3 regions of the Comamonas sp. Tr-654 genome follow, and region 3 is predicted to be linked to each of the others. Evidence: riboswitches for the same ligand, from Rfam matches in the RefSeq annotation. Region 3 holds a riboswitch; each other region holds the start of a gene.
What was found. A riboswitch is a leader RNA that binds a small molecule or an ion and turns the genes downstream of it on or off. The one in region 3 is predicted to bind thiamine pyrophosphate.

Region 1: another riboswitch for thiamine pyrophosphate. It lies ahead of F3J24_RS04530 (FAD-dependent oxidoreductase); the one in region 3 lies ahead of thiC (phosphomethylpyrimidine synthase ThiC).
Region 2: another riboswitch for thiamine pyrophosphate. It lies ahead of F3J24_RS24555 (long-chain fatty acid--CoA ligase); the one in region 3 lies ahead of thiC (phosphomethylpyrimidine synthase ThiC).

What each region holds. Positions count from the first base shown of each region.
Region 1 covers NZ_VWWQ01000001.1:992,709-999,837, forward strand. The annotation lists gene F3J24_RS04505 (hypothetical protein) at 1-687, opposite strand, end outside; gene F3J24_RS04510 (cytosine permease) at 1,102-2,394, shown strand; gene F3J24_RS04515 (ankyrin repeat domain-containing protein) at 2,469-3,236, opposite strand; gene F3J24_RS04520 (SH3 domain-containing protein) at 3,361-3,834, shown strand; gene thiD (bifunctional hydroxymethylpyrimidine kinase/phosphomethylpyrimidine kinase) at 3,902-4,774, opposite strand; TPP riboswitch at 4,840-5,001, shown strand; gene F3J24_RS04530 (FAD-dependent oxidoreductase) at 5,065-6,159, shown strand; gene thiS (sulfur carrier protein ThiS) at 6,266-6,463, shown strand; gene F3J24_RS04540 (thiazole synthase) at 6,599-7,129, shown strand, end outside.
Region 2 covers NZ_VWWQ01000012.1:7,305-14,433, forward strand. The annotation lists gene F3J24_RS24535 (ABC transporter substrate-binding protein) at 1-230, opposite strand, end outside; gene F3J24_RS24540 (ABC transporter permease) at 253-1,041, opposite strand; gene F3J24_RS24545 (ABC transporter ATP-binding protein) at 1,038-1,811, opposite strand; gene F3J24_RS24550 (acyl-CoA reductase) at 1,801-3,267, opposite strand; gene F3J24_RS24555 (long-chain fatty acid--CoA ligase) at 3,264-4,358, opposite strand; TPP riboswitch at 4,429-4,520, opposite strand; gene F3J24_RS24560 (TonB-dependent receptor) at 4,832-6,961, shown strand; gene F3J24_RS24565 (hypothetical protein) at 7,017-7,129, shown strand, end outside.
Region 3 covers NZ_VWWQ01000005.1:307,096-314,224, reverse strand. The annotation lists gene F3J24_RS17115 (ABC transporter substrate-binding protein) at 97-1,317, opposite strand; gene F3J24_RS17110 (nitroreductase) at 1,502-2,173, shown strand; TPP riboswitch at 2,244-2,361, shown strand; gene thiC (phosphomethylpyrimidine synthase ThiC) at 2,621-4,555, shown strand; gene F3J24_RS17100 (hypothetical protein) at 4,643-5,092, opposite strand; gene F3J24_RS17095 (DKNYY domain-containing protein) at 5,166-5,807, opposite strand; gene F3J24_RS17090 (DUF2867 domain-containing protein) at 5,896-6,462, opposite strand; gene F3J24_RS17085 (ImpA family metalloprotease) at 6,635-7,129, opposite strand, start outside.

The sequences.
Region 1 (7,129 bases), on a different contig from region 3:
ATGGCCCGTGCCCAGCGAGGGGGCCGGCGAGGCCTGTGGTGCACGGCGCTCGGCGCTGCGGCTCTTGCTGGTGGCCTGCGGTATGGCACTATCGGCTGCGGCAGACTCCGCAGCCGATGCAGCGCTCGCGGCGTCCGACTCGTAGACTGGCCCTTGGTATCTGGCCGGCTCGGGCAGCTTTTCACGGTACAGCGCCACGCCAATCACCCCGACATCCTGCGGCCTGCCGGTTCTGGCGGCATAGGACATATCGCTTTGCGAGAAATAGAACGCAGCCACGTTGTCATTACTCTTGCGCCAGCCCCTCACGTCATAGCTGTCGCCCGCATCCAGCACATAGCCGCCTTCGGCGCGGGAGCTCGCCGTGCTGCCGTTGATGGCATTGACCCCGTCGACGCTGATAACGCCCATGATGCGGCGGCTCTCGAGGTTGCGGATGCGCACCGCGTAGTTGGCACCGGGGCGGCCCACTACCCACAGCTCCCCCTCGTGGCTGTACTGGGGCAGTACCCGACCCGTGGCGCGTTCGACGATGCTGATCTGGGCCAGCTTTGGGTTGCCGCGCGTCCAGGCCGAAGCCGGCGCGGCGGCCACCATCACAGCAGCGCAGAGCAGCGAAGCGCGCAGCAGATAGCCGCGCGACAGCAAGAAACCAGGAACCGGGGGTTCGATACGGACAGACAACATGGACAAGGCCTCCTCAAGATACAGCCACGGCGGCTGAAACCAACTTGTCGGAGGCTGAAACGCAGCAGCAGAGCCAACGGGGTCAATACCGGCCCTCCGATTTGCAAGCATTTGCAACACCGTTGGCAACACCGCTTGGCGCCGCAGTCCTGCTACAGCCCGGCATGTCTGGCACAATCGCGCTCGCTGCAGTCCAAGGCAGGCAGCAATGCTGGGGGTGTCCTGACCATGACCGGTCAGGGCTGAGAGAGTCCCTTTGAACCTGATTGCGCAAGCGGTTCTTGATGACCGCTTGCCCGAGATCATCCTCGCGCAGGGAAGCTGTCCAAGGTGTCAGACCGCGACTCGCCATGTCTTTGATGGCTTGCTGCGCAAACCATGCGGCCCCTGCTTCGTTTTTCTGGCGGAGCATTCATGAATTCATCTTCTTCCACATCGGCCAATCGGGCCCTGGCCCCGGTGACGGCGCAGGAGCGCGTCTTTGCCTGGCGCGACCATGCCTCGCTGTGGTTCAGTCTGGGCGTGGGCTTGCTGGTCATGCAGATGGGAGCCTATCTGCTGCCCGCGCTCAGCCCGCTGCATGCGCTGATCGCGATAGTCATCGGCTCCCTGATCGGCGCCGGCCTGCTGGGCTGGGTGGGCAAGCTAGGCTGCGACAGCGGCCTGTCCAGCGCCGGGCTGATGCACAGCGTCTACGGCCGCCGCTTCGCACGACTGCCTATCGTGCTCAACATCGTCCAGCTGCTGGGTTGGGGCAGTTTCGAGCTGGTGGTGATGCGTGACGCCACCGTGGCGCTGGGCAAGCAAAGCGGCATCATGGGCGCGGCCTACTGGCCCTGGCTGGCCACGTTGCTCTGGGGCAGCGTGATCTTGCTGCTGATGAGCGGCTCCATGACCACCCTGGTGCGCCGCATCATCTCGCGCGTTGCCTTGCCGCTGGTGATTGCCTCGCTGCTGTGGCTGAGCTGGCAATTCCTGAAAATGGCAAGCGTCACCGGCCTCGAAACCTTGCTGGCCCGCGAAGATGCCGGTGGCATGAGCATGCTTGGCGCCGTCGATCTGGTGATCGCCATGCCCATCAGCTGGCTGCCGCTGGTCGCCGACTATGCGCGCCACGGCAAAAGCGGCAAATCCGCGCTGACGGGCGCCTGGACCGGCTTTGCCCTGGCCAATATCTGGTGCTACTCCCTGGGCGTGCTGGTGGCCCTGACCCTGCCCAGCGAAGACTTGGTAACGGCCTTGCTGCTGGCCCAGGGCGGGCTGGTTGCCCTGTCGCTGATTCTGATCGACGAGGTGGACAACGCCTACGGCGATGCCTACTCGGGCGCCATGTCGGCCCACAGCCTGCAACCGGGCTGGAGCATTCGCCGCTGGGGCCTGCTGATCGCATCCCTGTGCACAGCGCTGGCCATGGTGCTGCCCATGCACAGCCTGGAGCCGTTTCTGCTGTTGCTCAGCTCCTGCTTTGTGCCGCTGTTCGGCGTGATGCTGGGTCGCCTGGCCTTTGGTACCGATGCCGTGGAGCTGATGCAAAAAGCGCCCGCCGTGCGCTGGGATGCCGTGGCCATCTGGGTGCTGGGCATTGCCTTCTATCACCTGCTGCCCTATGTCAGCACGGCCCTGGGCTCGGCCCTGCCCACGCTGGCGCTGACCTTTGCGGTGGCAGTCGCCACACGCCAGCTGCAGCCGCGCTCCGTTGCCGCCTGAGCAAGACTCAAATTCAATAGCAACCAGCGCCCTGCGACAGCGCATTTCAGCCTTACTTCTTACTTTCCTATCTTCTATCGGGCGCCCGCTGCCTGCAGCAGTTGCACCACGGCCTGCTGCCCGCGCTGGCGTGCATGGGCCAGGGCCGTCACCCCATCCTTGTCGGGCAGGTTCAGATCGGCCTTGGCATCGATCAGGGCCTGGATGATGGCCTGATGACGCGGCCCGCCATCGCTGAGCACCACGGCCTCCATCAGACAGGTCCAGCCCAGCCGGTTGACATGGTTCACATCCACACCTGCCGTGATCAGCGCCTGGGCTGTTTCCAGATGACCGCGCTCGCAGGCCGGAATCAGGGCCGTGCCGCCATAGCGGTTGGTGCTCTTGAGATCGGCACCATAGGAAATCGTCATGCGCACAATCTCCAGCCTGCCCTGCGCGCCGGCCAGCAGATAGGCGCTGTCCTGCATCTGGTTCCGGATATTGGGGCTGGCACCATGCATCAGCAGCGAACGTGCGACCTCGATATGGTTGGCCGCCGTGGCCAGCAGCAAAGGCGTATTGCCGCGGGCGTCCTGCACGTCGACGGGCACGTTGCCGGCCAGCAGATTGCGCACCGCCACGGCATCGCCCTGCGCGGCAGCAGCCAGCAATTGCTGGCCCGGCATCTGCAGGTCCCCGGCTTTTGCCGCCGCAGCGGCGGCAGGTGTTGCAGCTGGAGCATTCGCCGACGCCCTACTCTGGCAGGCCGTGAGCAGCGTTGCTGCGGCCAGAGCCGTCATCGCAAGCATCAATCGGGTGGTCAACGAGGCGCTCCCATGGGGGCGGACTGGCTGGTTCATGGCATTCCTTGATGGCTGGCTGGGTGTTCAGCCCCTGTCAGCTTTCTACAGGAACTATAGCTAGACACGCAAGTCCGATGGGGGTTACAGCATGTTTTCAATCGATAAAAGGAGAATCTGCCCCGTGTCTTGCAACCGCTGGATCCGCACCGCCGCCACTTCAAGCCTGATCGCGCTGGGTGCGCTTACCGCCGGCCTGCTGCCGGCCCTCGCACAAGCCCAGGAATTCGTCAGCATCAAGGGCAAGACCGTGAATGTGCGCGAGCAGCCCAACACCCGCTCCGCGACCCTCTGGGAACTGAGCAAGGGCTACCCGCTGCAAGTCACCCAGCGCAAGGGCCAGTGGCTACGCGTGAAGGACTATGAGTCCACGCTGGGATGGGTCCACGCCCCGCTGACCAGCAAGAGCCCGCATATGGTCGTGACTGCACGCACGGCCAATCTGCGCTCCGGCCCCGGCCAGAAGCACAGCCGGGTAGGCAAGCTGGAACAAAATGAAGTGTTGCAGACGCTGAAAAAGCAAGGCAGCTGGGCCCAGGTCCAGCGCAGCAACGGCCAGAGCGGCTGGGTGGCCAAGAATCTGGTCTGGGGCTGGTAAGCCCGGCAACAGGCGCCCCAAAAGGTAAAGGCCTGCAGTTGCAGGCCTTTTTTGCGAGTGCCGGCAATCAGCCTTCGACGATCAGCTGCGCGCGCGGCGCATAGCCGTGGTTGAGGGGGCCTTGGCCCTGGCCGGTGTAGACCTCGGCCCCCGCCTCGATGGCGCCCAGGATATAGCGCCGCGCCTCGGTCACCGCGGCCTCCAGCACCAGCCCCTGGGCCAGGAAGGAGGCAATCGCCGACGAAAGCGTGCAGCCCGTGCCATGGCCGTTATGGGTGACGATGCGCTGCGACTGCAGGCGCAGATAGTCGCTGGCCTGCTGACCTTGCCGGCCCAGCACATCCATGACAAGATTGCCGCTCAGATGCCCGCCCTTGAGCAGCACCGCAGGCGCTCCGATGGCCAGCAGATCGGCCACGGCCGCATCCAGCGCTGCAATGCCGTCGATGCTGCGACCCAGCAGCAAAGCTGCTTCATCCAGATTGGGGGTAATCACCGTCGCCAGCGGGAACAGCTCTCGCACCAGCGCCTGGGCCGTCTCGGGAACGATCAGGCGGTCGCCACTGGTGGCCACCATCACGGGGTCCAGCACCACGTTCCTGATCTGGTGGCGACGGATCGCATCCGCCACCACGCTCACCACATCGGGGGTGGCCAGCATGCCGATCTTGACGGCATCGACGCCTATGTCTTGCACAACGGCATCGATCTGGCCGCGCACGGTATCGAGCGGAATGCCGTGAATGCCCGTCACGCCCAGCGTGTTCTGCACGGTGATGGCCGTGATCGCCGTCATGCCGTAGCAGCCCAGTGCCGCACAGGTCTTGAGGTCGGCCTGGATGCCGGCGCCACCGCCGCTGTCCGAGCCGGCGATGGAGAGCACGCGTGCATAGCGCTTTTTTGCGGCGCCGGAGATAGAGGAAGAAGCAATCACTGTCATGGCAAAAATTATCGCCCATGCGCATGGTCAATGCGTGCTGTTTGCGGTTGTGCTGTAATGTCCAACGGACGAAACAGGGGTGTCCCGCAGGCAATCAGCCTGTGCGGACTGAGAAACACCCTGGGGCTGCGCCAGCCACCGGCTGCGCACCAGAGCACCATCCGTGCCCTGTGCCCCCTGCACCCGATCCAGGTCATGCTGGCGTGGGGAGTTTCACAAGCCGCAAGGCATGCCGCGTTTTGTCCTGCACATGGCCCTGTTCCTGTGTCCGGATGGAAAACGATTTGCACATGTCATTGCTACAAGCTTCTTCAAAGATCGCAATTCTCGGCGGCGGCCTCATGGGCCGTCTGCTGTCGCTGGCCCTGGCTCAGCGCGGTCATGCCATCGACCTCTATGACGCCCATGGCCCGCAAGGCGATGGTGCTGCGGCGCGCGTGGCGGCTGCCATGCTGGCGCCGCTGGCCGAGTCGGCCATTACCGAGCCCGGCGTGGTGCGCATGGGCCAGCATGGGCTCAAGCGCTGGCCCGAGCTGATAGCTCAGCTCGAGCAGCATGTGTTCCTGCAGCAAAACGGCACGCTGATTCTCTGGCACCGCCAGGATCAGGGCGACGCGGCGCGCTTTTTCGGCCTGCTGGAGAAAAACCGGCGCATCAACCCCAGCCTGCCGGCCATGCAGGAGAAGACCGGCGCGGCGCTGCAGGACTGCGAGCCCGCGCTGCAGGGGCGCTTCAACCAGGCCGTCTATCTGCCCGGCGAAGGCCAGCTGGACAACCGCCAGCTGCTGACGGCGCTGGTCGACAAGCTCAGCGCACTGGGCGTGCAGTTGCACTGGGAGAGCCCGCGCGAGGTTGGCGACTTCCGCCCCGGCGAGGCCGGTCAGCCCGACTTCGTGTTCGACTGCCGGGGCCTGGGTGCCCGCACCCAATGGAAGCAGCTGCGCGGCATTCGCGGCGAAGTGGTGCGCATCCATGCCCCCGAAGTCACGCTGCAGCGCCCCACACGCCTGATCCATCCACGCTACCCCATCTATATCGCGCCCAAGGAAGACCATCTGTTCGTGATTGGCGCGACCGAGATCGAGTCCGACGATATGTCGCCGGCCAGCGTGCGCTCCACGCTGGAGCTGCTGAGCGCGGCCTATACCGTGCACTCCGGCTTTGCCGAAGGCCGGATTGTGGAGATCGCCACCCAGTGCCGCCCCACCCTGCCCGATAATCTGCCCGCCGTGCGTCTGCTGACTCCGCGCGTCATGGAAGTCAACGGCCTCTACCGTCACGGCTTCATGATCTCGCCCGCCATGCTGGACGTGGTGCTGGAGCTGCTGGACCACAGCGACTCGCCGCTGGCGCGCGAGTTCGATGTCGCCGTGCATCGTGGCTGAACTGCGAGCCCGAACTTTGGCGCACAGCACTTGCACCCCTGGCGCACGCAAGCGCCGCCGTGCAGAGGTTTAACTTAGCACCCGCTTTATTTTCCGTTTCCATGCCATGAAGATCACTCTCAACCAGCAAGCCACCGAGCTGCCAGCCCATGCCACCGTGGCCGATGCGCTGGCGCAGATGCAGGCCAAACCCCCGTTTGCCGTGGCGGTCAACACGGTGTTCGTGCCCAAGACGCAATACGCCGGTCACGCGCTCGATGAGGGCGACAGGATGGAAGTCATCTCTCCCGTCACCGGCGGGTGAGATGAATCCCCCTGAGTCGCAACGCGCCTTCCCCCAAGGGGGACGACACCTGCGCTGCGAAGCGGCTCTTGCTGGGTGTCTCTCACTCGGGTCGTGCCTGTGCAATGGCTTGCTGATCAAAGATAAAGACCAATCATGAATACAAAAACTACCGACGACGCCCTGGTTCTCTACGGCCAGCGTTTTGAAAGCCGCTTGCTGCTGGGAACCTCGCGCTACCCCTCGCCGGCGATTCTCGAAGCGGCCGTGGAGCGCTCCAGGCCCGCCATGGTCACGGCCTCGCTGCGCCGCCAGGGCAGCAATGCCGCCGAGACCGGTGCCAGCTTCTGGGAGCTGCTGCGCAAGCTCAACGTGCCCGTGCTGCCCAACACGGCAGGCTGCATGACCATCCAGGAGGCCGTGACCACAGCCCAGATGGCACGCGAAGTCTTCGACACGCCCTGGATCAAGCTGGAGCTGATCGGTGACGACTACACGCTGCAGCCCGACACGCTCAATCTGGTGGAAGCGGCCTCCATCCTCATCAAGGACGGCTTCCAGGTCCTGCCCTACACCACCTACGACCTTGTGCTGTGCCAAAAGCTTGTCGACGTGGGCTGCCAGGCGGTCATGCCCTGGGCTGCGCCCATCGGCACCGGCCGTGGCCCCGTCAATCCCTATGCCATG
Region 2 (7,129 bases), on a different contig from region 3:
GCACCGGGAAGATAGGCCAGTTCCACGCCATTCGCCTTGAAAAAGCCTTTCTCGGGCTCGACCAGAATATTGGTGATCTCGCTGATGGGCTTGCTCCAGCCCGCCAGGCGAATCTTGCCCTGCAGAGGAACCGCCATGCTGGTGCCGGTCATGGCAAGGCCGCTCAGGCCTGCACAGGCGCCGAGCAGGCTGCGGCGGGAGATGAACGAAGTCTGGTTGCTGATGTGCATGACAAATGGTTTGAAGAAGCAGTCAGGCCCGGTTGCCGGACTGCGAGGTTGAAAAGTGATGGGAACGCAGCAAATAGCGCTCCAGAACAAGACAGGCCTGGTACAGCAGCAGGCCCATGGCGGCAATCAGCACCAGCGCCGCAAACATCAGCGTGGTGTCCATCATTCCCTGGGCGGCAATGACCACGGCCCCCAGGCCCTTGCTGGCGCCCATGAACTCGGCCACCACGGCTCCGACCAGCGCCAGCACCACGGCCACACGCAGCCCGGCCAGAATCGCGGGCAGCCCTGTCGGCAGCTTCAGGCGCAGCAGAGTCTGCAGTCTGGTAGCCCCCAGCATGCGAAACAGCTGCAGGCGCTGGGCATCCACCTGGCGCAGGCCCGTCAATGTGTTCTCCATCAGTGGGAAAAAGCAGATCAGCGCCGTGATCAGCACCGTCGGCAGCATGCCGAAGCCGAACCAGAGTACGAACAATGGCGCCAGAGCCAGCTTGGGCACGACCTGACTGACCACCACATAGGGCTTGAGCACGCGCTCCAGCAGTTCAGACTCGGCCAGTGCCATGCCGGCCAGCAGGCCCACGGCGCTGCCTATGAGCAGGCCCAGCAGCAAGGCCTGCAAGGTCGCCCAGAGATGCGGCCAGAAATAGCCGGACGCCAGACCCGACCACAGGGACAGCGCCACTGCCGAGGGTGCAGGCAAGACCAGCGCCGACAAGCCTAATTGCCTCGCAGCCATCTCCCACATTGCGATGACAGCTATCAAAAGCGAGGCAGACAGCCAGTGTGTTCTGTTCAGCAGGCCGCTCATGCGCCACCCCGGTCCATGGATGCGCGAATGCGCGCGCAATAGTCGTTGAACGCCGCGCCATGGCGCATGCTCTGCTGGCGCGGTTCTGCCAGCTCTATCAACCAGTCGTCCACGATGCGACCGCCATGCATGAGCGCAATGCGGTCACCCAGATAGACGGCCTCGTTGATGTCGTGGGTGACAAACAGCACCGTCGTGCCATGCCGATGGCAGGTACGCAGCAAATCATCCTGCAGCTCGGCGCGCGTGATGGCATCCAGTGCTGCAAAAGGCTCGTCGAGCAACAGCAGCGGCGGCTCCAGAATCAGGGCACGCGCCAGCGCCACGCGACTTTGCTGTCCGCCCGAGAGCTGGCGCGGATAGAGCGAAGCATGTTCGGCAAGACCCAGTTGCTCCAGCAACTGCATGGCCGCCTGTTGATCCTGCAGCCCGGGTTTGCGCTGCAGCGACACGGGCAGCAGCACGTTGTCGATCACCGTGTGCCAATCCAGCAAGGTCGGAGCCTGGAACATGAAGCCCAGCTGCGGCCCTGGCGCTGCCAGTTCGCTGCCGCGCAGCAAGACTTGCCCCGACTGAGGCCTGAGCAGGCCTGCCGCCAGCTTGAGCAGCGTGGTCTTGCCGCAGCCGCTGCGCCCCAGCAGGCAATGAAACTCTCCGGCCCCGATTTGCCAGTCCACACCATCCACCACGGGCGCTCGTCCCGGGTAGCTGTATCGGGCCTGCTTGAACTCCATGAATGCCACGGCGGTATCCACTCCCTCAGTCCGCATAAGAGGCCAGCGGCTGGGCCGCCAGCTCTGCCGACTGCTCGATCTCCGTCATGCGCACCAGATCCAGCAGGTTGAAGCGCCCGTCATGGTGCCAGCCCGCCTCGGGCATGCTCATGGAGCCGATGGCGCTGATACGCGTGACACCAACCGCACCCAACAGCCCCGCCAGGCGGTACAGCTCTTCGGGGCTGGCAGCAATGCCGGCGGTCTGCAGATAGTCACGCTGAGCGCCCACCACGGGCAGCACTGCATCGAGCCGGTCCACGGCCACCACCGCAATCGTGCGGTACAGCGCTGTCGGTGCCAGAGGCTGAAGACTCTCGCTGTAGGCCACGCTCCAGGACGCATCCACAGGCCCCAGCAGTTGGTGAGCTTCGCCGCCCCACTCCATGCTCTGCTGCCAGCGGGCCAGCGCCGCCGCTTCTTCCAGATCCAGCTCGCGGCGTGCGAAACGTCGCTGCAGATTGGCAAGCTCGGCCGCCAGATAGTCGGCAAAAGCACGCGGCGAAACCGGTGCCCCACGCTGCACATAGAACACATGGGGCGAGTAGCAGCCCTGCTGGTCGTAGCGCATCACGTCCCAGGCGGCCAGCCTTGCCATGCCAGGAGCCTTGAGCGTATCCAGCGCCTGCGCACCGATCAGGCCAAAGCCCAGCTTGTGGCCATGGGGCAAAAAGCGCGTCGTCACGGGCAGGCGACGGCGCAGCGCATCCAGAGTCTGGTTGCCACCGTAGGCCAGCACCGTATCGGCCTGGGCATAGAGCGCGTCGGCCTCCTCGCCGCCCGCGCCGCGCCACCAGACCACGGCCAGGCAATCGGCCAGCGGCGGATGCACCTCGGCAAGCAGGCGCGCAAACCAGCCTGCAAACAAGGGCTCGGCACTGGCCAGCTTGCCTATCGCAGGGGCCTTGACCAGCAAGCCGCAGACCAGGCTCCACAGCGACAGCGCAGGCACGTTGCCGGCCCAGCTATGCACCAGCAGGTCCGGGCCGAAAGCCCGTACGGCCCCGCCCTTGGCTGCCGGCTGAAAGCCGTCGAGCACTGCCGGGTTGGCAAAATCCTCGGCCACAAAGCGCTTGAGCTGCGCTGCACGAAAGGTCTTGAAAAACCCTGTCAGCCCCAGCCGCACCATATCGGCGTCATAGCCGCTGACCACAGGCAGCCAGGCTTCGGCCTGCTGGCGGTAGATGTCGTTGCGATCAAGCAGGCGGGCCATCGCACGATCGACGGCATCGATGATCTCGGCTACCGGCATGGGGCGTAGATGGATGGCCGCGGCCGCGCGCACGCGACCGGCCAGATCCCGCATCTGCTGCGCCGTCAGCACGGGCACACTGACTTCCAGCCTCTGGCCGTCCCGAGACTCGAAGTCCAGCGTCTGCCACTGCACTTCATCGTCGTTCAGGCCCGGCAGATAGCCTGCCTTGATACGCTTTAGCTTGCGCTGCTCGCTCATGCGCCGGCAGCTTTCACAAACTCTTCAACCGCCAGCGAGCATCCCTTGGCGGCAGCGCCCTCGGCGCGCCCCAGCAGCAAAAAGCCGTCTTTTTCCTGCTGGCCCGCCCACAGGCCCACATCCTCGGTCAGGATGGTGGTCACCGCGTTGTAGTTGGCCAGATCGCAATGCACCAGAATGCCGCGCTCACCAGCTGCCACGTCCCTGCCGGTGATCGGCTCGACCAGACGCGAACGGATCCAGTGCGGACCGGACTTGACCGAAGGCAGCGCCGCATTGCCATCGTCATAGAACTGGGTGCTCAGCTCCGTCATGCCATACATATTGAGGCACAGACTGCGCGGAACACCCAGCAGCTGCGAAAGCTCGGCATAGAACTCTTCAAGCGGCAGCTCGCGCGACTGCCCCTTGTAGCCGCCCGTATCCAGCACGCGGCTGCCCGCAGGCAAGCGGAAGCTGCGGCCCTGTTCACGCAGGGCATCCATGACATGGACCAGGCTGAAGCTCGCGCCCAGCAGGGCAAAGGGCTGGCCGCTGCGCTCGGACTCCTCCAGCGCTGCACACAGGGCCGGCATGTCCAGCCCTTCCGAGTTCAGGTAGTAGCGGCTGCCGGCCGAACCGAATTCGGAACAGGCCAGGGCCAGATAGTGGGCCAGCGAGGAATTGGGCATGGCCTGCTCATCGGGAAACAGAATGCCCATGGGCATGCGTTCCAGACCATGCATGAAACGTCGGGCGAAATAGCGCTTCATGGACAGGTCGTAGACATCGAGCTGCGGATGGAAATGACGTCCACGTGCGGCGCGGCCTGTGGTGCCGCTGGTCATGAATACACGCTCGGCGGGCGATGGCGGCTCGCTGCGCAGCTCCATCGCCTTGAAGGCATCGATGGGCACGGCCGGAACATCGCGCCAGCTCCTGACATTGCGCAGCGTGGCACCGCGTCGCTGGCAAAAGCTGCGAAACGGCGCATTGCATTCGTACTGATAGGCGAAAAGCCGCAGGGCGAGTTGGTTGAACTGGTCGTCGGTGCAGTCATCCATTGCGATGAAAGCAAGCAGATCGGCGACCAGCGAAGCGGCCTTGTCCATGAAATTCCTTCGAGAGCGGGGACGTCATGCTCCGAAGGCTTGCTGACCATGCGAGAACGCACTGCCCTGAGGTCAGCTTGCAAGCTCTTCTTCCGCCGGTATGAACCGGGTCAAGTTCGCGGGTGTAGATCTCAGCACTGGTGTGCACCCCGGAGCGCGGCGCCATCTTACCCCAACGGCGTCGCTGCACGGGGCCCGAGCTGCCGCATGAAAGTCGCGTCACTTGTAACCTGGGGTAAGGCTCCAGCACAGGTAGGAAGGACATCTACGGCAAAAACATCAAAACACTGCTGCCCAAATACAATCGACCCAGCACTGCAAGCTGCCTGGGACCTAACTTGCCACGGCGCCGACAATGGCGCATATGCGCCATGCCTGAAAGCGCGGCCTGTCGAGGTCATGGACTGTGTCAGCAGACGCTTGCAAATCATCCAGGGCACCGAACGCCCGCCCCAAGCCCCAGAGATATTTACATGCATTTTTCGCGCCTTTGCCATCTGGCAGGCTGGCCTGTGGCCGCCGCCGGACTGCTGCTGACGGCACAGTCCGCAATGGCCCAGCAAGCCGCCGCCCAGCCAGAGCTGCCCCAGCTGTCCGAAGTCACCGTGCGAAGCACCTTGCAGCAGTCTGCACTGGAGCAGACCCCGGCCTCCGTCACCGTGCTCGATGGCGAGCGCATGCGCGAGCGCAATCTGCAGGTCAATCTCTCGGAGTCCCTGAGCGCCGCTCCGGGCCTGCAGCTGCAGAACCGCCAGAACTACGCGCAAGACCTGCAGCTATCCATTCGCGGCTTTGGCGCGCGCTCCACCTTCGGCGTGCGCGGCATACAGATCTATGTGGACGGCATTCCCTCCACCATGCCGGATGGCCAGGGTCAGACCAACAATATCGATATCGCCTCGCTGGAGCGCGTGGAAGTGCTGCGCGGCCCCTACTCCGCGCTCTATGGCAACGCCTCTGGCGGCGTGATCAATGCCTATACCGAACGCGGCGAGGGAGCGCCCTCGGTGGAAAGCAGCTTTGCGCTGGGAAGCGACGGCCAGAAGCGACTGGGCCTCAAGGCTCAGGGCGAAGCCAACGGGATTGGCTATGTGCTTAGCGCCAGCCGTTTTCTGACCGACGGCTACCGGGCCCAGAGCGCAGCGGACAAAAACCTGTTCAACGCCCGCATCGATGTCAAGCCCGACGAATACAGTCAGCTGACCCTGGTGGCCAATCATGTGGACATAGATGCGAAGGACCCCGGTGGCATAGAGCCAATGAACTGGGCCAAGAATCCTAAGATGACCACGCCAAATGCGCTGACATACAACTCGCGCAAGAGCGTCAAGCAGACCCAAGCCGGCCTAACCTATGAACGCGAGTTGGGCGCAGGCCAGGCGCTGCGCTTCATGGCTTATGCCGGTCAACGTGAAATGATGCAGTTTCAGTCCACACCCAAGGCCTCACAGACTGGCTACAGAGGCGGAGTGATCGGCCTCAAGCGCGACTATGGCGGCATCGATGCACGCTGGAGCGGCAAATACGAACTGGGCAGCGGCAGCCTGAGCCTGATTGCCGGCCTGGCCGCCAATACCGTCAGGGAAGACCGCCAGGGCTACAAGAACTTTGTGGGCAACCAGCTGGGCGTGGTCGGCGATCTGGTGCGCGACGAGCGCAATACCCTCACCAGCATCGACCCCTATCTGCAAGCCTCCTGGGCCTTTGCGCCGCGCTGGAAGCTCGATGCAGGCCTGCGCTGGAGCAATGTGCAGTTCCAGTCGCGCGACCATTTCCTGGCCGACAAAGACGATAGCGGCAATGCCGGATTCCATAAGCTGCTACCGGTGGTTTCGCTGCAGCACGAGCTCAATCAGGACACCAATGTCTATGCCTCGCTGGGTCGCGGCATGGAAACACCGACCTTCAACGAGATCTCGTACCGCCCCGATCTGGTGGGCGGCCTGAACTTCGGCCTCAAACCTGCGGTATCGACCAGTGCCGAGCTGGGCATCAAGCAACGCTTCAATGTGGCCGGCCTGCGCGGCGACTGGTCTGCAGCGCTGTTCCAGACCAGTACCGACAATGAAATCGTGGTGGCCAGCAACGACAACGGCCGCACCTCTTATCAGAACGCAGGCAAAACACGCCGCCGCGGCATGGAGCTGAGCGGCACCACCTGGCTGATGCCCCAGCTGCGCCTGAACGGCGCGCTGACCGTGCTCGACGCCAGCCTGCGCAGCGGCTATTGCGACAGCAAGGGCCAGGACTGCATTCCCGCCGGCAACCGCATTGCCGGCACGGCCAGGCATCTGGGCTACCTGGGGCTGGAATGGCTTCCCGCCACCGACTGGCGCGTGGGTCTGGACTGGCGTCATGTGGGCCGAATTGCCGCCGACGACAAAAACCAGGTCTATGCCCCCAGCTACAACGTGGCCAGCCTGAGCGTGGGCTACACCCGGCGCCTGGGCGCCTGGAAGCTCAGTGCCTTTGCCCGCGTCGACAATCTGGCTGACAAGAACTATGTGGGCTCGGTCATCGTCAACGAAGGCAACGGACGCTATTACGAGCCGGCCCCAGGACGCCAATGGATGGCCGGGACCAGCCTTAGCTACCAGTTTTAGGCATGTCATCCGCGTTGACGGACAACAGCAAGCGGGCCTGGTGCCCGCTTTTTTCATGTCCGGACAGATCAAAGACGATTTTTCAGAAAAATATTTCGTGCGTACAAACTGCCTGTTCGAGCCCGAAAGCCGCCAATCCCGTGCCCGTTTTGCCTGCCTGGCGGCAGA
Region 3 (7,129 bases):
TGCCTATGTGGCGAAAAGGCTGGGCCGCCGATGAAGCGCACGGCATGAGACCGGGCTCCATGCAGGCAGCCCGGTAGCTTCTTCAATAACGGTGGTTTACTTCCACAGCGCGCACTTGCTCTCTTCCTTGGTGGTGAAGACCTGGTCGCCGGGCAGGGTCTTGAGTACCTTGAAGTAATCCCAGGCCTTCTTCGATTCGGCCGGTGCCTTGACCTGCAGCAGATACATATCGTGGGCATAGCGGCCATCGGGACGAACCACACCCTTGGCATAGAAGTCCGACAGCGGCGTGGCCTTGAAGCCGGCCATGATCTTGTCGGCATCGGTCGTACCCAGCTTCTCGGCCAGCTTCAGATACTGCATGGCGGCCGAGTAGTTGGCGGCCTGCAGTGAAGTGGGCATCTTCTTGAACTTGGCAAAGAAACGATCCGAGAACTTGCGGCTTTCGGGATTCAGGTCCCAATACCAGCTGTCGGTGAACATCAGACCTTCCGTGGCCTTGAGGCCCAGACTGTGGATGTCGGAGCTGAACAGCAGCAGGCCGGCCAGCTTCATGGTCTTGGTCAGGCCGAATTCGCGAGCCGACTTGATGGCATTGATGGTGTCGCCGCCGGCGTTGGCCAGGCCCAGGATCTGGGCCTTGGAGTTCTGGGCCTGCAGCAGAAAGGAGGAGAAGTCAGCCGTATTCAGCGGGTGCTTTACATTGCCCAGCACCTTGCCGCCTGTGGCATTGATGACGCGCGTGGTATCGGCTTCCAGCGCCTGGCCAAAGGCATAGTCCGCCGTCAGAAAGAACCAGTTCTTGCCGCCCAGCTCCACCACGGCCTTGCCCGTGCCCTTGGCCAGTGCCACGGTGTCATAGGCATAGTGCACAAAATAGGGGCTGCACTGCTCGTTGGTCAGCGCCGAGGTGCCGGCACCGTTGATGATGTAGACCTTTTTCTTCTCGTCGGCCACCTTGCCCATGGCCAGACCGGCACTGGAAGTGGTGCCCCCGATCAGCATGCTCATCCCTTGGGTGTCGAACCACTCGCGCGCCTTGCTGGCTGCGATATCGGCCTTGTTTTGGTGGTCGGCCGTCAGCACCTCGATGGGCTTGCCCAGCAGTTTGCCGCCGAAGTCGTCCACGGCCATCTGCACGGCCAGAGCACCGCCCTTGCCGTCCACATCGGAGTAGAGGCCCGACATGTCGGTGATGAAGCCGATGCGAATCTTGTCCTGCGCCTGAGCGCCTGCAGCGGCCAGCAGGCAGCCCAATGCCAGCGTCAATGTTCTGGGGGAGAAAGCGGTAGCGGAGCAAACAGAGCGAGGCTTCATCAGAGTCATCTCCTGAGATGGTGAGTACCCGGTCACTGCGACGGGCAGCCAGCATGGTCGCAGTTGACGCAGGCCGCGCCATCAGGGCAAGCACCGGGGCGGCTCGCTCAAGGTATCCGGCGCGACTTGGGAAAATGCCGCAAGCTTCTACACTGCAGTGCAGCAATTTTGGAAAGAACAAGAGATGGATATTCGTCAAGCATTGCAGCAGCGCCGCTCGGTACGCGCTTTTCTGCCCCAGAACGTGGCTGCAGCCACGGTGCGGGGCTTGCTGGAGACTGCAGCGCAGGCCGCGTCCGGCGGCAATATGCAGCCCTGGCGTGTGACCGCCGTGGGCGGGCAGGCGCTCGAGGATCTATGTGCCAGGGCCAAAGAGACAGAGGCGGTGCCGCGTCCCGGCCTGTCCTATCCACCCGGACTGTGGGAGCCCTATCGCAGCCGCCGTTTTGAAAATGGCGAGGATCTGTACCGCTCACTCAATATCGGCCGCGAGGACAAGGCCGCACGCCTGGCCCAACTGGCCAAGAACGGCCAGATGTTCGGTGCGCCCGTGGGCATTTTTGTGGCTGTGGAAGAGCGCATGGGCTATGCGCAATGGGTGGATCTGGGCATTTACCTGCAGTCCTTCATGCTGCTGGCCGTGGAGCATGGCCTGGCCACCTGCGCCCAGGGCTTTTGGCGCATGTACAACGATATGCTGATCGAGCAACTGGCCTTGCCCGAGGGCTACCAGATTGCCTTCGGCATCGCCCTGGGTTACGAGGACGTCAGCGCTCCCATCAACCAGTGGCGCGCAAGCCGTGCGGCCAGCCATGAATGGCTGGCGCTGAAAGGGCTGGACGAGGCTGCGGATTAGGCACCTGAGAGTCAGGAGAGTTAAACCGCTGCAATGCACGTACTACATGCTGCAAAACCAGCCTATACTGCATGCAGCTCCGGGGTGTGCGAAAGCGCTGAGATGCCAGTCACTGTGAAAACAGTGCAGGCGAACCCGACGAACTTGATCCGGTTCATACCGGCGGAAGAAGAGCGGGACCCTGACGCAGGGCTTATGGATGGACAGGACAGCCGGCACCAGTGCCAGCCCTGAAAACCATGGGCACAGCAAACCCCAGGCGCCTCGCGCACTGGGGTTTTGTCTTTTCTGGGCAGCCGGTGCGTGAAGAACCAGGCCGAAATTGCAGAATTTCGGCGGCACAGGCCGGATACCTCATAGGGGGTCGAGCCAGTGCAGGGCAAGATCAGAGCGGGGCCGCACTCCACGGAGCGTTTGATGCATTTCAACCGCTTTGAGGAGACTGCGATGAACGCCCCTGATTCCATCTTTACGCCTGCTGCAGGCCATGCCCCCGATGCTGCCCGTTTTGCCGAGTTGCTGGCCCAGTCGCGCCAGCCATTTCCGGCATCGACCAAGAGCTATCTGAGCGGCGCGCTGCACCCCCAGCTGCGTGTGCCGGTGCGCGATATTGCGCTCTCCAATGGAGAGCAGGTCAGCGTCTACGATACCTCGGGCCCCTATACCGATCCCGCCGTGCAGATCGACGTGCGCCAGGGTCTTCCCAGCGTGCGTGCTGCCTGGATCGAAGCGCGCGGCGATAGCGAGTACTACGTGGGTCGTCAGCGCGTGGCGCTGGACGACGGCGGCAAGCGTGGCGAGGAAGATGCCCGCGTTGCCCAGCTGCGCGCCGAGGCAGCCGCGCTGCAGCGCCAGCCGCGCCGAGCCAAATCCGGCCAGAACGTGACCCAGATGCACTATGCCAAGCGCGGCATCATCACGCCCGAAATGGAGTATGTGGCCCTGCGCGAGAACGGCCGCCGCGAATGGATGGCGCAGTACCAGCAGGACGCGGCGCGCGAACTGCGTCTGGCCGGCAACAGCCTGGGCGCCAGCATTCCCAAGATCATCACGCCCGAATTCGTGCGCGACGAGGTGGCGCGCGGCCGCGCCATCATTCCGGCCAATATCAACCACCCTGAAATCGAGCCCATGGCGATCGGCCGCAATTTCAAGGTCAAGATCAACGCCAACATCGGTAATTCGGCCGTGACTTCCAGCATCGAGGAAGAGGTGGAAAAGCTGGTCTGGGCCATTCGCTGGGGCGCGGACAATGTCATGGATCTGTCCACCGGCAGGAACATCCACACCACGCGCGACTGGATCGTGCGCAACTCGCCCGTTCCCATCGGCACCGTGCCCATCTACCAGGCGTTGGAGAAGGTCGGCGGCATTGCCGAAGACCTGACCTGGGAGATCTTCCGCGACACCCTGGTCGAGCAGGCCGAGCAGGGCGTGGACTACTTCACCATCCATGCCGGCGTGCGCCTGGCCTATATCCACCTCACGGCCCAGCGCCGTACCGGCATTGTCTCGCGCGGCGGCTCCATCATGGCCAAGTGGTGCATGGCCCATCATCGCGAGAGCTTCCTCTACGAGCACTTCGAAGACATCTGCGACATCATGAAGCAGTACGACGTAAGCTTCTCGCTGGGCGACGGCCTGCGCCCCGGCTGCGCCAGCGATGCCAATGACGATGCCCAGTTTGCCGAACTGGCCACGCTGGGCGAGCTGACGCAGATCGCCTGGAAGCACGATGTGCAGACCATGATCGAAGGCCCCGGCCATGTGCCCATGCACATGATCCAGCAGAACATGACCGAGCAGCTCAAGCACTGCCACGAGGCACCGTTCTACACCTTGGGCCCGCTGACCATCGACATCGCTCCCGGCTATGACCATATTGCTTCGGCCATCGGCGCGGCCATGATCGGCTGGTTCGGCACGGCCATGCTGTGCTACGTCACGCCCAAGGAGCATCTGGGGCTGCCCGACCGCGACGACGTCAAGCAGGGCATCATCGCGTACAAGATCGCGGCCCACGCCGCCGACGTTGCCAAGGGCCATCCGGGCGCGCGCTCGCGTGACGATGCGCTTTCACAGGCGCGTTTCGACTTCCGCTGGCAGGACCAGTTCAACCTGGGCCTGGACCCTGACACGGCCCAGGCCTACCACGATGAGACCCTGCCCAAGGACAGCGCCAAGGTGGCCCATTTCTGCTCCATGTGCGGACCCAAGTTCTGCTCCATGAAGATCACCCAGGAAGTGCGCGACTTCGCCAAGCAGCAGGGTATGAGCGCCGAGCACAGCATTGCCGCGGGCATGAAGGCCAAGGCCCAGGAGTTCAACAAGGCGGGTGGGGATTTCTATATTCCCATCGCATCGGACACCACGGCACGTTGATCTGAGCTGGCAGCTATCCAATGAAAAAAGCGCAGGCCCTGGCTGCGCTTTTTTTTGGGGCGAGTGAGGCCTGGCCGAGCCTGAAGGTCAGATCAGGTATTCGGGGCGACCGGCTGCAACCCAAGCTCGATATCGGGCATTGATCTTCGGCGCAATCCGGTGGAACTGCTCCCAGTCGTCGCTCACGCCATACATGGTCTGTTCGTCGACACCGAACTCCTCGAAATAGTCATCCACAAACCTGCTGTCGTGGTCCTCGCCTCGGTAATAGGCCACGGCAAAGGCATTGCCTTCTTCGTTCAGTTCATGGTTCGTGAACTTCTCGTCGAGCACACGCAACAGAAATTGGGCGCCGCTCAGCTTCTCGTTCTTCAGCAGCTCGATCTCGTCTTCGGCTTCTTCGATCAGCTCTTGGCTGGCGCAGTCGTTGCGGATCAGCCAAGCCAGAAACATGCCTATATGCGTGGCGCCCGCGGCCTGCGGAAGATCGGCCGGAAAATCCCCGCCGTAGTGCCAGGACGCGTCGTCGTACTTCATCATCTCTCCTTGTATATGGGCTGCAAGGCAGCGTCCCGCATCCGGGACATTGTCTTTCGCGCTGGGCGGGATCTTATCGGCTGCAGCCTGGTGCACAGGCCGGGTCCGGGCACTCCGGCACGGCATTCTTCTCGATCAGATGCATATGGAAGACATTTTTTCTGTCTCTGGACCATGCGCCATGAATATGCTGCCATGAGGGCGGGTCCGCACGCGGCAGCTTGCGCTCCAGGTAGTAGATGGCTAGGTCGTCGCCGGAGAATCCGGAGTTCAGAATCCGCCAGCGCAAAGGATTGGCGCCACGCAGAGGTTTGCCGTCGCAATAGATTTGCTCGCCGTCGCTGGCATACAGATCATTGCCCGGCATCACCTGCAGATGGCGGCTGAGGATACAGTTTTTCATTCTTCTGCCCCAGTACCACGCTGTCTGGGCATCGGATCCATAGCCGCCGCCCAGGTCGCGAAAAGTCAGAGGGTCGCTACCCGCAAGCGGCTTGAGCGAGGTTTCATATTCGAAATAGATACTGCTGCGGTCCAGCCAATACATGCCCAGCTGGCGAAAGCTGTTCCGGTCGATATTCGGCAGCCGACTCCAGGCGTGAAAGATGCTGTAGGCATCTCTGGCAATGAATTGCTGATCTTCAAAAATCTCGAAGCTCGCCGCGTCGGCGGTCGCCAGCCTGCGTCCCTGATGCCAGACCTTGGCATCCCGCAAGGCCCAGAGTTCGCTGCCGTAAGTGCCAATCACTTTCTGCCCGGGCAGATCGGCCAGTTTTTTTCCAGCTCATTGTTGCGGCCTTTGCTTATTCATGGAGAGATCCAGCGACCCTGTGGATTCGGGTGAGCAGGCGCCGCCGGATCAAACCGCTGACCGGTCGGATCAACCACCAGTAGGGGGTGAAGCTGCGCAGGGCGCTGCCATCGGTGCAATGTACCCGGGTTTGCGTCACCAGCTTCGTCCGGCCTTCGGGCGTCGGTTCCGTGCTGAAGTTGAGCACCAGCTTGGCCAGGTTGGCCTCGGTGTAGCGGGCAAACTGTGCTTCAGGTTCCTGCAGCCGGACCAGGCCGTAGTCGCGCTGCCAGAACCGTCCCAGGAGACCGAAGGCCAGTTCTTGGTCCGCGTCGCGACCCAGGGGCATGAAGTCTTCGAGGCTGAAAGCCGGGCGCTGGCTCAGTCCGCTTCTTGCCCCCAGCGTGCCAAGCAGACGATCGGGCAGCTCGCGCAGCCGGATAAAGCCCTTGGCCCATGGGTCTTGCGTGGTGCCGGGGAGCATGACCGCATCCAGCAATGTTTTGGGCGGCAGGTCCGAGATGAGGGTATGGCGCTCCTGGAACTGGAAGGTGGGAAGGTATTGATCGATCAGTTGCATCTTGGGTCAGGCGAATTTATCGAGTCCGGCGCGCAATCCTCTTCCGGTCTCGGAAGCGCAGATTGCCCGGCGACGGGCACCAGTCTGCGCCAGCTGGCTGTCGAAATGCAAAAGGCAAGCCGCAAGGCCTGCCTTTTTTGCTGAGCGATGCCGCAGGGCTGCGGCGTTTGGCTTAGAAAGGGTAGCTGGGAACGCCTCCCGTCAGATCCACCCAGCGGCCCAGCTCCAGCTGGTTGCCCTTGCCGGGCACCATGGCGTAGAACTCGGGAGCGAGCTGAGGCATGCCATGAGCGGCGATCGAACTCAGAGCGACCGAGCTCAGAGGAATGCCGTAATGGGCAAAGACCTGGCGCATGTCGCGGCCGATGATGCGGCTGGACAGCACATACAGCAGCTCATGGTTGCTGATGTCCCGGCTGGCATAGTCTTTCATGCCCAGTGCGTTCTTGTTGGCGCTCCAGTAGGCATTGTCATAGATCAGGCGCTCGCCGCGACCCAGCAGGCCCAGGAAGTCGATCACATCCGCAGGCTGTGGCTGGGCCTGGCCCAGGCGTTCCCGGGTGTAGATGAAGGCCAGCTGAAAGTGCACGGCGCGCATGGCGTTGTCGGACTTGTTGGCCTTGGTCCAGAAGCGCTGGAACATATCGGCTTGCAAAGCATCGCCGGT